2 linked regions of the Methylorubrum populi genome follow. The protein of the gene in region 2 interacts with the protein of the main gene of each other region in a pairwise test. Links are inferred from orthologs where the notes say so. Each region holds a gene or a part of one and is shown on either strand. Other genes may lie near its edges.

The links. The genes of interacting proteins can lie anywhere in the genome.
Region 1: the proteins of dps (region 2) and clpS interact in binary tests that used the Escherichia coli proteins (3 or more experiments, as listed by UniProt). The link is inferred for Methylorubrum populi from one-to-one orthologs.

Annotation. Positions count from the first base shown.
Region 1 is NZ_AP014809.1:5,613,436-5,620,758, reverse strand. What follows is about bases 2,416-5,335. They hold clpS (ATP-dependent Clp protease adapter ClpS), read right to left. Parts: upstream 4,114-5,335; coding sequence 3,718-4,113; downstream 2,416-3,717. Other genes in these bases: MPPM_RS26145 (serine hydrolase), read left to right, coding at 4,537-5,335; clpA (ATP-dependent Clp protease ATP-binding subunit ClpA), read right to left, coding at 2,416-3,695. In the rest of the region: hemA (5-aminolevulinate synthase), read left to right, coding at 1-773; MPPM_RS26160 (hypothetical protein), read right to left, coding at 789-1,061; more of clpA, read right to left, coding at 1,197-2,415; more of MPPM_RS26145, read left to right, coding at 5,336-6,021; MPPM_RS26140 (J domain-containing protein), read right to left, coding at 6,148-6,843; MPPM_RS26135 (S1C family serine protease), read right to left, coding at 6,913-7,323. UniProt on the Escherichia coli protein: Involved in the modulation of the specificity of the ClpAP-mediated ATP-dependent protein degradation.
Region 2 is NZ_AP014809.1:2,170,726-2,177,961, reverse strand. Bases 2,385-5,217 are described here. They hold dps (DNA starvation/stationary phase protection protein Dps), read left to right. Parts: upstream 2,385-3,449; coding sequence 3,450-3,986; downstream 3,987-5,217. Other genes in these bases: MPPM_RS09910 (catalase family protein), read right to left, coding at 4,045-5,127; MPPM_RS09920 (SDR family NAD(P)-dependent oxidoreductase), read right to left, coding at 2,385-3,145. In the rest of the region: MPPM_RS09940 (PAS domain S-box protein), read left to right, coding at 1-312; MPPM_RS09935 (response regulator), read left to right, coding at 309-692; MPPM_RS09930 (Crp/Fnr family transcriptional regulator), read right to left, coding at 928-1,635; MPPM_RS09925 (hypothetical protein), read right to left, coding at 1,956-2,165; more of MPPM_RS09920, read right to left, coding at 2,339-2,384; MPPM_RS09905 (catalase family protein), read left to right, coding at 5,388-6,467; MPPM_RS09900 (ester cyclase), read left to right, coding at 6,464-6,877; MPPM_RS09895 (SDR family oxidoreductase), read right to left, coding at 6,960-7,236.

The DNA.
Region 1 (7,323 bases), 3.4 Mb from region 2 along the record:
GTTCGAGCCGGGCCGAGCGCCAGATCTTCCGCCACAACGATCCGGAGGATCTGGACCGCAAGCTCGCCCTGATCGAGCCCGGCCGGGCCAAGCTCGTGGCCTTCGAGTCGGTCTACTCCATGGACGGCGACATCGCTCCCATCGACGAGATCTGCGATGTCGCCGAGGCGCACGGCGCGCTGACCTATCTCGACGAGGTGCACGCGGTCGGCCTCTACGGGGCGCGGGGCGGCGGCATCTCGGAGCGGATGGGGCTCGCCCACCGGCTCGACGTGATCGAGGGAACGCTCGGCAAGGCGTTCGCCGTGCATGGCGGCTACATCACCGGCTCGGCCCAGCTGTGCGACTTCGTGCGCAGCTTCGCCTCGGGCTTCATCTTCACGACCTCCCTGCCACCGGCGGTCGCGGCGGGCGCCGCCGCCAGCATCCGCCATCTCAAGGCGAGCGGCGTCGAGCGCGCCCGCCATCAGGAGCGGGTGGCGCGGGTGCGGCAGGCGCTGGACGCGGCGGGCATCCCGACGCTCGCCAACCAGAGCCACATCGTTCCGGTGATGGTGTGCGACCCCGTGCTGTGCAAGGCGATCAGCGATTCCCTGCTCGACGAGTTCGGAATCTACGTCCAGCCGATCAACTATCCCACCGTACCCCGGGGGACCGAGCGCCTGCGCATCACGCCCTCGCCGCTCCACTCCAACGCCGACATCGACCACCTCGTGGACGCGCTGAGCACGATCTGGCGGCGGATCGGCCTGAGCAAGGCGGCGGCGGAGTAGGGAACGGCGCTCGGGCTACATCTTCTTCTCGAGCGCGGCCTTCACCTGCATGAGCTGATCCCACACCACGCCGGGGCTGGTGCCCATCGCTTCCAGCACGGCGTTCGCGCCCCAGAACAGACCGAACAGAATCACCGGCACCAGAATCCAGCCGAGGATCTCCTCGCCGCGGTGGCGAGCCTTGCGGCGACGGCGTCGTCTCTCGCGGGACGTCAGCGGCTTCGGCCGGGGCGAAACCGGCTGTGGCGCGACAGGCGTGAGGGGCTCCTCCTGCGCGTCGCTCGTCATGCTACCCCCATTGCTGGCCGATGCCGCGACCTCTCACAGAGCGCGGCGCCGTCCATATCCGGGAGGCGGCACGGGAACGCAACCCGCACCGGCCTCGAAGGCCGCTCACTCTTGCGCGTGAGCGGCCTCGTTCCGTCAGACCTTGAGCGGGACCTTCGGCACGGTGCGGACCGAGCCGCCGCCCGATGAGCCCCCACCGGACGGGCCGCCGTCACGCTTGGTCGCCTTCTTGCGCGGCGCCGAGCGTGGTTTGGAGCGCTTGCGCTTGGTGGCGTTGGTAACGTCCTTCTCCGGCTTCGGCGTGACCGGGCCGGCGGGGAACTCGAAGCCGAGCTCGCCCTTGCCCTTTCCGGTTTCACCCTTGCCGTCCTCACCCTCCGGCTTCTTCAGCACGACCTTGACCGCGCCGCCGTCCTTGAGACGGCCGAACAGCACCTCGTCGGCGAGCGGCGTCTTGATCGTGGACTGGATCAGACGGGCCATGGGCCGGGCGCCCATCGCATCGTCGTAGCCGTTCTCCACGAGCCAGTCGCGGGCCTCGTCCGAGAGCTCGATCGTGACGTTGCGGTCGGCCAGCTGCGCCTCGAGCTGGAGCACGAACTTGTCGACGACCTTGGCCACGACCTCTTTCGGCAGGTGGCCGAACGAGATGATCGCGTCGAGACGGTTGCGGAATTCCGGCGCGAACAGGCGGTTGATCGCCTCCACGTCGTCACCCGTGCGCTTCGACTGCGTGAAGCCGTAGGCCGACTTCGCCAGATCGGAGGCACCCGCGTTCGAGGTCATGATGATGATGACGTTGCGGAAATCGACCTGCTTGCCGTTGTGGTCGGTCAGCTTGCCGTGGTCCATGACCTGCAACAGGATGTTGAACAGGTCCGGATGCGCCTTCTCGATTTCGTCGAGCAGGAGCACGCAGTGCGGGTGCTGGTCGATCCCGTCGGTGAGCAGACCGCCCTGATCGAAGCCGACATAGCCGGGCGGCGCGCCGATGAGCCGCGAGACCGTGTGGCGCTCCATGTATTCCGACATGTCGAACCGCAGCATCTCGACGCCGAGCGAGGCGGCCAGCTGCTTGGCGGCCTCGGTCTTGCCGACGCCGGTCGGGCCGGCGAACAGGTAGGAGCCGATCGGCTTGTCGGGATCGCGCAGGCCGGCGCGGGCCAGCTTGATCGCCGAGGTCAGCGCCTCGATGGCGTTGGTCTGGCCGTAGACGACCCGCTTCAGGTTCTCGGTCAGGTTCTTGAGCACCACCGCGTCGTCCTTCGACACGGTCTTGGGCGGGATGCGCGCCATCGTGGCGATGGTGGTCTCGATTTCCTTGACGCCGATGGTGCGCTTGCGGCGCGCCTCCGGCACCAGCATCTGCGAGGCGCCGGTTTCGTCGATCACGTCGATCGCCTTGTCGGGCAGCTTGCGGTCGTTGATGTAGCGGGCTGACAGCTCCACCGCCGCCTTCACGGCATCGGTGGTGTATTTCAGCTTGTGGAACTCCTCGAAATAGGGCTTGAGGCCCTTGAGGATCTCGATCGTGTCCGGGATCGACGGCTCGTTGACGTCGATCTTCTGGAACCGGCGCACCAGGGCGCGATCCTTCTCGAAGTACTGGCGGTACTCCTTGTAGGTGGTCGAGCCGATGCAGCGCAGGGCGCCCGACGCCAGCGCGGGCTTCAGCAGGTTCGAGGCGTCCATCGCGCCGCCCGACGTGGCGCCCGCACCGATCACGGTGTGGATCTCGTCGATGAACATGATGGCGTTGGGATGCGCCTCGATCTCCTTCATCACCTGCTTGAGGCGCTCCTCGAAGTCGCCGCGGTAGCGGGTGCCGGCGAGCAGCGTGCCCATGTCGAGGGAGAAGACCGTCGCGTCGGCCAGTACCTCCGGCACCTCGTGCTGGATGATTTTCCGCGCGAGGCCCTCGGCGATCGCCGTCTTGCCGACGCCGGGGTCGCCCACCAGCAGCGGGTTGTTCTTCTGGCGGCGGCAGAGCACCTGGATCGTGCGCTCGACCTCGGAATGGCGGCCGATCAGCGGATCGATCTTGCCGTCGCGCGCCTTCTTGTTGAGGTTGACGCAGTAGGCCTCCAGCGCGTCGCCCTTCTTCTTCGGCCGCGCCTCGTTGTCCTCTCCGCCGGGGCGCTCTGAGGCACTCTCCTCCTCGGCACCGCGCACGGGCTTGGCCTCGGAGGCGCCCGGCCGCTTGGCGATGCCGTGGCTGATGTAGTTCACCGCGTCGTAGCGGGTCATGTCCTGCTCTTGCAGGAAGTAGGCGGCGTGGCTCTCGCGCTCGGCGAAGATCGCGACGAGCACGTTGGCGCCGGTGACCTCCTCGCGGCCCGACGACTGCACGTGGATTACCGCGCGCTGGATGACGCGCTGGAAGCCGGCGGTCGGCTTGGCGTCCTGGCGCCCGTCGCCCGTCAGGTTCGAGAGTTCGGTGTCGACATACTCGACGAGATTGCGGCGCAGCACGTCGATCTCGACGTTGCAGGCCCGCATCACGGCGGCGGCATCCTGGTCATCGACGAGCGCGAGCAGGAGATGTTCGAGGGTCGCGTATTCGTGGCGGCGCTCTCCGGCCAGGGCCAGGGCGCGGTGGAGGGCTTGCTCGAGGCTGCGTGAGAAGCTTGGCAATGCTCTGGCCTTCGCTGGATGCCTATTTCTTTTCCATAACGCACTGAAGCGGATGTTGGTGCTTGCGGGCGAAATCCATCACCTGCGTCACTTTCGTTTCCGCGACTTCGTAGGTGAACACGCCGCACTCCCCCACGCCATTGTGGTGGACGTGCATCATGATCTGGTAGGCGTCTTCGTGACTTTTGTTAAAGAAGCGCTCGACGACATGCACGACGAACTCCATCGGCGTGTAATCGTCGTTGAGCAGCAGCACGCGATACAGGCTCGGCCGTTTCGCCCGCGGCTTGGTGCGGGTGATGATCGCGGTGCCCGAACGATCGTCGTCGCCCGGATTGCGCGGGGTCGAAGCCGCACGCACCGGAACCCGCCCCCGATCCGCCTCCTGCACGTCGTTCTGGATCAGCTTGGAAGACATCTGAATCGAAGCGACCCTGGTCTGGCAGCCCTTCGGCACCGGCGCCCCGGCGAGGGGTGCGGTGCTCAAGAGGCAATCTATAGGCCGATCGGCGGCTGCGCCAGTGAGGTGCGTGAAACTGTCCGGTCCCGCTCGTCCTCACTTTGCCGCCGCATGATCGTGACAGACCGTCCCGCAGAGCGGGCCGGCACGGCGTCCGACGCGCTCTGCGGGACGGTGCGGACCGGAGACGGGCCGGTTTCGTCAAGATCGGCTTAACCCCTGTGGCGAAAGGACGATCTCGAACGTCCCTGGGGCCGCATTAACGGGCGCGTAACCGCGTTCGTCCTACCGTCCTCGCCAGAGATTGCGGAGCCGGTGGCGGCGTCCGTGAAGGGTGCCAGCCGGGCTCGAGGGTCCGACTGTCGAGGCGAAGGTTTCGAGATGCGTCGCGTAGAAGGCCGGCCCGCCACGGGGTCCCGCGCTGTCGCCGTGCTGCTCCTGGCGACGAGTTTTCTCGTCGCGGTGGCCGATCCCGCCGAGGCCAAGCGCCGAGGCCACGCACGCAAGGCGGTGAGCGGCTACAACCCGCCCTACGCCGCCATGGTCGTCGACGTGAAGTCGGGCCGGACCCTGCACGCGGTGAACGAGGACGCGCTGCGCCATCCGGCCTCGATCACCAAGGTGATGACGCTCTACATGCTGTTCGAGCAGCTGGAGAAGGGCCGCTACGACCTCGACTCGCCGCTGACCATCTCGGCCAATGCCGCCGCCCAGGCCCCCTCGAAGCTCGGCCTGCGGCCCGGTTCGACCGTCACCGTCGAGGAAGCGATCAAGGCGCTGGTGACGAAATCGGCCAACGACGTGGCCTGTGCCATCGGCGAGAACATCGCCGGCTCCGAGCCGCGGTTCGCCGAGATGATGACTCGCAAGGCCAAGGCGCTCGGCATGAGCCGCACCCACTACGCCAACGCCTCCGGCCTGCCCGATCCGGACCAGATCACCACCGCCCAGGATCTGACCATCCTGGCCCGCGCGATCCAGGACCGGTTCCCGCGCTACTACCGCTACTTCCAGACCCGCTCCTTCGCCTTCCGCGGCCGGACCATCGGCAATCACAACCGCCTGCTCGGCAATGTCGAGGGCGTGGACGGCATCAAGACCGGCTACACCCGCGATTCCGGCTTCAACCTGATGACGGCGGCCAAACTCGGTGACCGGCAGATCGTGGCGATCGTTCTCGGCGGAAAGTCCGGCGCGAGCCGCGACCGGATCATGGCCGACCTCGTGCGCGCCAACCTGCCGCGCGCCTATGCCGGCGCCCGCCAGACGTCACCGGTCGTCGAAGTGGCCGAGCGCGGCCGTCCGGCGGTCATCGCCGAGGCGGAGTCCCGTACCCGCACCGTGCTTGCCTCGGCGGACGACGACGCGGTCGAGACTACGAGTTCCACCAGCAACGCTCCGCTCGACATCCGTCCGGCCACGACCACGCCGGGGTCGCGCCGCGCCGGCCTCCAGGCGCTGCCGAACGCCGCCCAGGCCTATGCCGGGTCGGCGAGCCAGGCACCGTTCCCGAGCACGGGCGGCAAATCGACCGCCCGCCTGCCCGCCGTCGAGGGCGTCGCGTCCCGCGCCGAGGGACCGCCGAAGGATGCCCGCAGCGACGGCGCCAAGGCGGTCACGCCGACGCCGTGGGTGATCCAGCTCGGCGCCATGGATGACGAGGACAAGGCGAAGTCGATCCTCGCCGACGCCCGCAGCCGCACCGGCATGCTGTCCAAGGCCGCGCCCTACACGGTGCGCGTGTCTCACGGCGGTACCACGCTCTTCCGCGCCCGCTTCTCGGGCTTCGCCGAGCAGGGCGCCGCGCAGGATGCCTGCACCGCGCTCAAGAAGAACGGCTTCAACTGCTTCGCCACCCGCAGCTGATCGCCTCGATCCGATCTCGCGGTGCGGCTGCCGGCGCGTTCGGCCGGCGGCGGACCGACGACAAGAGCCGCAGCCAGCGGCCGCGACCTCATTCGACCCATCGACCCTGACAACGCGCGTGGAGTTCTAGCGATGTCGGTTCACCAGCCTGTCACGCGCCGCGTTCACGCGCGCCGCCCGCTCGACGCTGCCGCCCTGGTCGGGATGCAGCCGCTTCATCAGCGTCCGATGAGCCGTGCGGACCTCCTCCAGGGACGCCCCGCGCTCAAGCCCCAGGACCTGATAAGCCTCCTCCTCCGTCATCGTCCCTGGCTTCGCCGCGCCGCCCGGCCGCGGGTATCCATCGCTATCAGCGTCTACACGCCAGCCGGACTGCCGGCGGTCGAGATACGCCTCTAACAGGCGCGTGCCCTCGGGATCGTGGGGGCGCAGAAGGATCGTCAATTCAATCAGCGCCTCCGTCGGCACCGCCGACAGGGGGCGCCCGGCAAAGGGCCCGACGAAGAGGGTCCCGTCGAGCGGGGCGCCGTCGGAGCGCAGCGCAAGCTCGAGGGAGGCGGTGCGCACCAGCTGCGGCTCCGGATGCCCGCGCCACGCGCGGACGCGGCGGATCACGCCCGCCTCGCCCTCCGTGAGCCAGATCCCTCCGGCGCCGAGCAGCAGGGCCGGGATGAAGCTGCCGCGCAGCGACAGCACGAAGGCCGTCGCCAGAAGCGCGTAGCCGGCGAGCAGCCGGGGTGTCAGGCCGAAGGGCAGGCGCCCGTTGCGGCGGCCGAGCCACCAGAATCCGATGAGCGCCAGAAGGCCGAGGGCGAGAAGCATCCCGCGGTCATCGGCCGGTTCGGCGCGCGGGTAAAGCGCTCATCCGGTGCATGGCCCTGGTGAGAAACGTCATAACCGAGTCTGCGCCACATCCGCCGTATTCAGCCGGACGGTCCGCACTCGGCCATCGCGCTCCACCAGCAGGGTGATCGGGCGATCGAGCCCAGCCTCCTCGACCACGGCCGTGAGGTCCGACAGCCGGTGGACCGGGCGGCCGCCCGCGCCGACGATGACGTCGCCGATGTCGCCGGTGCGGGGATCGACGCCGCGCAAACCCGCCTGGGCCGCGGGCGAGCCGGGCAGCACCCGCAGCACGACGACGCCGTCGATGCCGAGCCGGGCAGCGGTCGCTTCCTGGCCGGCGATAATGCCGATGCCGGGATTGCGCACCCGGCCGTTCTTGATGAGGTCGGGCACCACCCGGTTCACCACGTCGACCGGCACCGCGAAGCCGATGCCGGCGCTGGCGCCGGAGGGAGA
Region 2 (7,236 bases):
AGTGCTGCGCTGTCAGCGTCGTTGCTCCTCCATGAACTAGCGACCAACGCGGCCAAGTACGGCAGCCTGTCCGGCGAAGAGGGCGAGGTCGAGGTGCAATGGTGGATCGATACCGCGACTGGGGAGCCCGGGCTGGTGCTGCGGTGGCGCGAGCACGGAGGTCCTCCCGTGGTAGCGCCGACCCGGCGAGGCTTCGGTTCGCGCCTAATCCGCACGGGTCTCGTCGGAACGGGCGAGGTCGACGTTACATACGACACGGACGGGGTGATCGCGGTGATGCGTGCACCGCTGATCGAGGTGCAACGCTCATGACGATGACCGGGACGGACGGCGACGAAGCGCGGCCGGTCGTGCTCGTGCTCCAAGATGAGCCGATCCTGGCCGGCATCATGAGGGACTTCGTCGAGGAGGCGGGATGCGTCGCAGTCGTGGTGCGCACTGCTCAGGCGGCGGTGCGCACTCTGGAGGAGCGCACGGACATCCGAGTGGTGTTCGCCGACCTCGACGTACGCGGCTCAACCACCGGGCTGAAGCTGGTGGCGATGATCCGGGACCGCTGGCCTCCCATCGAGCTGGTCCTGACGGGGGCTCTGGCGCCGGACCTCGACGCTATTCCGGCGCGAGGCGTATTTTGCAACAAGCCCTTCCGCGAGAGCAAGGTAATCTCGGCAATCCGTAGTTTTGCCGCATGAGCCAGAAGCTCCTGTCCGCTTCAGAGCGTCGAATCGAGGGGAGCGAGCAGGCATAAATCCGCCCAACCTGGACATAAGTCATCCTCCGCCAAGCTGCCTCGGAGCGGACCTCCCGAGGGTCTGCGAAGGGTGGGAAGTGGCGCCTCGCGCAAGGCTGTCGCTTGCCCGTTAGCGCGCCATACTGGCCCAGATACAGGAGGCAAGGCACCCAATCGGGGAAGCGCGCCGTCGCCAGCTACCGTGCTAGGTGGAGGTAGCCTGGGTCGAAGCCGCTGGCATAGACGAGCGCATCCCAGGCATGGATGGTGAGGACGTTGCGGCGCAGGGTAAGAAGCTCCTGCTTACGCATTGCCTTGAAGGTGCGGTTGATATGCACGCTGGTGACGCCGAGCGTGTCGGCCAGGCAAGTCTGCGTCAGGGGAAATTGGCAGCGGTGGTCGGCCGCCAAGCCGATTGCCGCGAGCCTCAGGTATAGTTCGCAGATAAGGTGGCCGACCCGCTCGTGGGCGGAGCGCCGGCCCAGGCCGACCAGCCAGGCCCGCTGGATCCCGGCATCGACCAGCGTGGAGCACCAGAGTGCGGTAGCGAGGTTGGGGAAGGCGGCGGTGAGCGCGCGCAGCTTGTCGTGCGGGATCAGGATAACCGTGGCCTTGGTCAGAGCCGCAAGACCGTCCTCGCGGACGGGCAGGTGTAGGTTCTGCAGATCGGGGACATCCCCCGGGAGGTAGAGGCCGAGGATCTGCCGCCGGCCCCCACTGAGCAGCCGGTAGCGGCAGAGCCAGCCGTCGACGACGAGGCAGCACTGCGCAGGCGCATCGCCTGCCCGTACGAGATCGGCTCCGGCCGCGACGACACGCGGTCGCACCGACAGATCCTGGATGGCCCGCTGCTCGGCCTCGGTGAGGGCGGTAAAGCGCGTGAGCGTGCGCACGAGCCCGGCCATCGCATGGAGCGGTTCTGGGTTCACGAAAGCTGGCCTAGGGGATGAACATGGGAGCGCGAACGGCACATGGTCGCCGGCAGCTACGAGAGCCACGCCACGGCGGGCTCAACTTACACGCGAAGAGCCTGGTAGGAAACTACGCTGTTCCTGGGTTAGGAGAGCTTGACGTGGTCGTGACCGACTGTAGGCGCGGGGATGCGCGGCTTCTGACACCCGATCCCAAGCTCGTTGAAAAGCGGTGTATGCAGGCTCAGCCAGGCGAGACAGAGGCAAGGATGGACGCGACAGCTGAGGACCATGACGTCCGTCCGCGCCCCGGACTACCGGAGCGTCGGGGACTCGCCCGGCTGCAAGTGGCGGTCGCCTCCGTCGGGACTGCTCGGCGAAACGTGGTCGTTCAATCGGCCAAGATGTTCGAAGACGTGCTCGAAGGCGGCGGTGACGGCCTTCTCGAAGCTACCGTCGCCCTTGCCCTGGGCATCCTTCAACGCGCCGAGCAACTGGCGGTGCATTTCGGTATCTGTGGACATGACCTACCCTTTTGCCCGGGCATGCCCCGGGGTCGGTAAAAAGCCCCCGCTACCGACGACGGTTCCTGGGACCGTGGCCGCGGGGCCGACGGCGGCGCGCTTACGACGTGGACCTTCGATAGCAACCCGTCGAAGACCGCACGGCGAAGTGAGGCCGCCGGCTATCAGGAGGGCTAAGCTCCCATGGTCATGACCGAACCGCCGTCGACCCTGAGGAACTCGCCCGTGATAAAGCTGGCATGTTCCGAGCAGAGGAACGTGACCGCGGCGGCGACTTCCTCCGCGCGGCCGCGCCGCTTGGCGACGATGCCGGGGCGCTCCTCGTCCAGAGTGACCTGGACCGCTTCGTCGAACGAGATGCCTTTCTCCTTGGCCTTCTTCTCCATCTGCGCGTCAGTCATCGGCGTTGCGATGAAGGCCGGCCCGACCGCGTTCACAAGCACGCCGTCCGGCCCGTAGGCCTTGGACAATCCTTTCGCGAGGTTCAGGACGCCCGCCTTGGCCGCCGCGTAGGGCAGTTCCTCGACGTAGGGCTGCACGGCGTCCTCGGACGAGAACAGCACAACGCGGCCCCAGCCCGCCTTGCGCATGTGCGGAATGAAGGCCCTGGTCGCGCGCACCCCGGCCATGAGGTCGGTCTGCAACGCCTCAAGCCAGTCGTCGTCGGTGAGGTCCAGGAAGTCCCCCGACGCCCCGGTGATCCCAGCGGCGCAGACGAGGATGGTCGGCTTGTCGTCGAAGGCCATGTTGGCGAAGGCGGCGAGCACCTCGATCCCCTTGGCCGTGCTCAGGTCCGCTTCGATGGCACGGACCGGGCCCAGCGCCGCCAGTTCCTCGGCGGTGGCCTGCAACTCAGGGCCTTCCTTGTCGGTCAGGACGACGTGGACGCCTTCGCGCAAGAGATGTTCGGCGGTCGAGCGGCCCATGCCAGACTTGGCTCCCGTCACGACCGCGATCCGTCCGCTGATGCCAAGATCCATCTGTCTCGTTCCGTCACCGTTCGAGAGGGCCGCCCCGTGTCACACCATGAGCGGTGAATGGGAAGTCCGCCTTGCGGGAGAGGTTCCGTGGGAGTTCCGTGCTCCGGCCTTCTCGCCGAGGTGATGCAGGCTTGAAGTTCCCGTTCCACCTCTTCGTGACAGATACCTGAACTCGTCGCGACGACCCCATGACGGGCCGGTGCGACCCTTGGCGGCCAGGGGCTGGGGTGCCCAAAGGTCGGACCCGACCAGGGAACCTCCTCCGCTCTACACAATTGCCGCCTCGGCATCACGGAGCAGAAGCATGGCGACGAGCAGCACCCCGCGTACTCATCGGACCCGCAACAATACCGATTCCAACGCCAAGAAGGTGTCCATCGAGGCTTTGAACGCCCGGCTGGCGGACGGCATCGACCTCGCGCTGGCGATCAAGCAGGCGCACTGGAATCTCAAAGGGCCGCAGTTCATCGGGATCCACCTGATGCTGGACGGCTTCCGTGCCGAGATCAGCGGCTTCAACGACAAGGTGGCCGAGCGGGCGGTGCAGCTCGGTGGCACGGCCCTGGGAACGGCGCAAATCGTGGCCGACAAGACCAAGTTGCCCGCCTACCCGACCGGCATCTACGCCATCGCCGACCACGTCGCCGCGCTGATCGACAGCTACGCCGCCTACGCCAACGCCGTGCGTGAGAACATCGACGAGACGGACGAGGCGGGTGACGCCGACACGGCGGACCTGTTCACGGAGGTGTCCCGCGCCGTCGACAAGCACCTCTGGTTCCTCGAAGCCCACGTGCAAGAGCCGACGGGTCAGATGCGCGACGGCGACGCTCGCAATTGAGCCGTGGCCGCCCCTTCGTACCTGACCGTACTGAGGGGCGGTCGCAAGAAACGTGGTGTCAGGCCGGGATGCTTTCGGGCGAGGCTGTGTTCTCTGCGGTCACGCCATTCTCGCGATGCCGGAAATCGCTCAGCGCCCGATAGACCTGCAGCCGTGCGCGCATCACCGAGCCAAGCGGCCGGTGCTCCGCGAGGCTGTGCGCCGGCCGGAAGGTCATCACCTCGTCGAAGTAGTGCACCCGCTCGGGTGAGTAGGCATCTTGGCGCGGCAGCCGAAGCGTCGCCACCGTCCGGTACGGGCTGACCGCGACCGGCCAGTCGACCGAGGCGTCCTCGATGGGCTGGCGCTCAGCATCCGCCCAGAGCTGCGCCTTAAGCTCGTACACCACCTCGTTGTCGCGGAAGAACGCCGCGGCCGCGTGGCGGAAACCGTCCTCGTCATCGTGTGAGTCGAGCCGCCATTCGGCCAGGTCCAGCTGCGCCTTCGAAGCCGGGACCGCGCCGAGCTTGGCGACGTAGTCCCCGAACCGCATCGGAGCTTGGCTGAAGTAGCTGTCGGCGAGCGGATGGCTGTAGGGGTGGCCGAGGAAGTCGGCCATGGCGCTCTCCGTGCCGAAGGCATGCAACACCCGGTTGAGGTTGCGTGCGGTTGCGGCGACCGCACTCTTCACGCCTTCGGGCAGGCCGGTCGCCTTGCCGATCACGGTTCCGTCGCGCAGGAACCCGGCAGCCGTCCCGGACGGGAAGGTCGTGCCGGTGGCGAGCACGAAGTCCTGGGTCTCGACGTCGTGGCCGGGCAGCTTCTCGCCGGGCACCCCGAAGACCTTGATCGACATGCCGCGGTGGGTCGACACGCGGTCGCCCAGGGTTTCGCCCGGCCCCTGGGCGAAGCGCACGGCTACCTTGTGCATCCCGGGCTTGGCGAACAGACCCTGTGCGAGTTCGGGCGGCAGGCCTTCGGGGACGACCAACTCCCCGGTGACGCAGGCAGAGCTTTTCGCGTGGCTCGCGCGCACCGCGTGACGCTCGCGCTTCTCCACGACCTGCGACTGCTGGGTCATCCCCTGGATGATGCCGTCGATGGACTTCTGCTCGTCCGGGGCAGGCGTCTCGATGTCGGGCGCGTAACGGAGGTAGGTCATGGGCATCTCCTGATCGTGTCGTGCGCCAACGGGATTGCTTGACGTTGGCCGGGGTCAGGGCGCGGGATCGACCTGCTGCTTTGGAGCAAAGGGCGGGCGCAAGACGACGAACCCGTGGCGGCTGGGCGGGCCGTACCGCCGACAAGCCGCCCGCCGGGGCGTACGTTCCCGGGTTCGTTCATGGGCGATTGAATGTCGCGCAATCCGGAACGTCACCCACCCGCTGTCGTTCTGTCTCGGCCGCTGCCAGGAGACTGACCGTGCAACCACCCGTTCGATACAGTCCCGATGTCGAGGTGGTGAGGCCCGACGAAGGGCAGACCATCGAACAACTGAACGAGGCCTTCGACACGATCCTGACCAGGGTCGCGGAGCATTCGGGCCATGCCGTGCGCTCGGTCCACGCGAAGTCGCACGGCATCCTCGTAGGGACGCTGACGGTCGATGCGGGGCTGCCCCCCGAACTGGCCCAGGGCCTGTTCGCGAAGGCGGGGGAGCATAAGGTGTACATGCGGATGTCGACCAACGCGGGCGACATCCTACCCGACTCCGTCTCCCTGCCCCGGGGCATCGCCTTGAAGGTCCTAGACGTCGAGGGCGAGCGTCTCCCGGATGCGGAAGGAACGACGCAGAACTTCATCATGGTCAACGGCAAGGTGTTCCAGGCGCCGAACGCCGAGAAGTTCCTCGGCAGCCTCAAGCTGCTCGCCGGCACGACCGACCGGGTGGAGGGACTGAAGGTCGCCGCCTCGACCGTGTTGCGCGGGGTGAACAAGGCGCTGCACGCATTTGGCGTCGACAGCCCCACCATCGGCTCGCTGGGCGGCGCGCCCAACGTCGACCCCCTCGGCGAGACGTACAACAGCCTGACGCCGTTTCGGTACGGTGACTACATCGCCAAGTTCTCGCTGGTCCCGGTCGCCCCCGCCCTGACCGCCCTGACCGGCGCCGAGATCGACGCCTCCGGTCGGCCGTACGCGATCCGCGAGACGGTGCGGTCCGAGATGGCTGGCATCGCCGGTGAATGGGAGTTCCGCGTGCAGCTCTGCCGCGACCTCGAACGCCAGCCGGTCGAGGATCCTACGGTGGAGTGGAAGGAGGACGAGGCACCGTTCCAGCGGGTCGGCGTCCTCCGCGTCCAGCCCCAGGACAGTTGGGATCCGGCCCGGGTCCAGGTGGTGGATGAGGAGATGCGCTTCAGTGTCTGGACCGGGCTCGCCGCGCATCGGCCGCTCGGCAACATCAACCGCGCCCGCAACGCTCCCTACCGGCATTCGGCCGAGTTCCGCGAGCGCTTCAACCGCTGCCCGATCCACGAGCCGGGCGCGGTGCGCCGATGAGGGAGGACAACAAGCGGCTCGTCCGCGCCTACTTCGATGCGTTCCGCGACTGCGACGATGCTTGGTGGGACGCCAACATCGCGCCGGACTTCGTCCGGCACGACCCGGGCCTCGACTTCGAGGTGCGCGGACCGGCGGGCGTGCGCAAGCTCGCCGCGGTCCTGCATGGCGGCCTGTCGGACATTGCTATGCCAGTCGACGAACTCATCGCCGAGGGCGACCGCATACTCGCACGGCTACGTTTCCAGGGGCGGCATACCGGCGAGTTCCAGGGGCTGCCGGCCACCGGGCAACACATCGACATCGTGGTCATGGACCTCTTCCAGGTCGCGGACGGTCGCCTCGTCGAACACTGGGCGTTGATGGACAACCTGACGATGCTCAAGCAACTCGGCGCCGTCGACACGTGACGGCCGGCGACGACGCCGTGACGTGATATAACCCGCGTCCCGGCGGCCACCCCACGGAGGCTGCGTCCGCCGGGATGAGCGATCAGGCGGTGCCGTTGCCGCCGGTGGCGCCATAGACCTCGCCGGTGACGTAGCTCGCCTCCTGGCTCGCGAGGAACACGTAGACCGGAGCGAGTTCAACCGGCTGGCCGGGACGGCCCAGCGGCACCTCGGAACCGAACTTCTCGACGTTCTCCTGCGGCTGGCCGCCCGAGGGCTGCAGGGCCGTCCAGAACGGACCGGGCGCCACCGCGTTCACCCGGATGCCCTTCGCGATCTGCTGCTTGGCCAGCGCCTTCGAGAAGGCGACGATGCCGGCC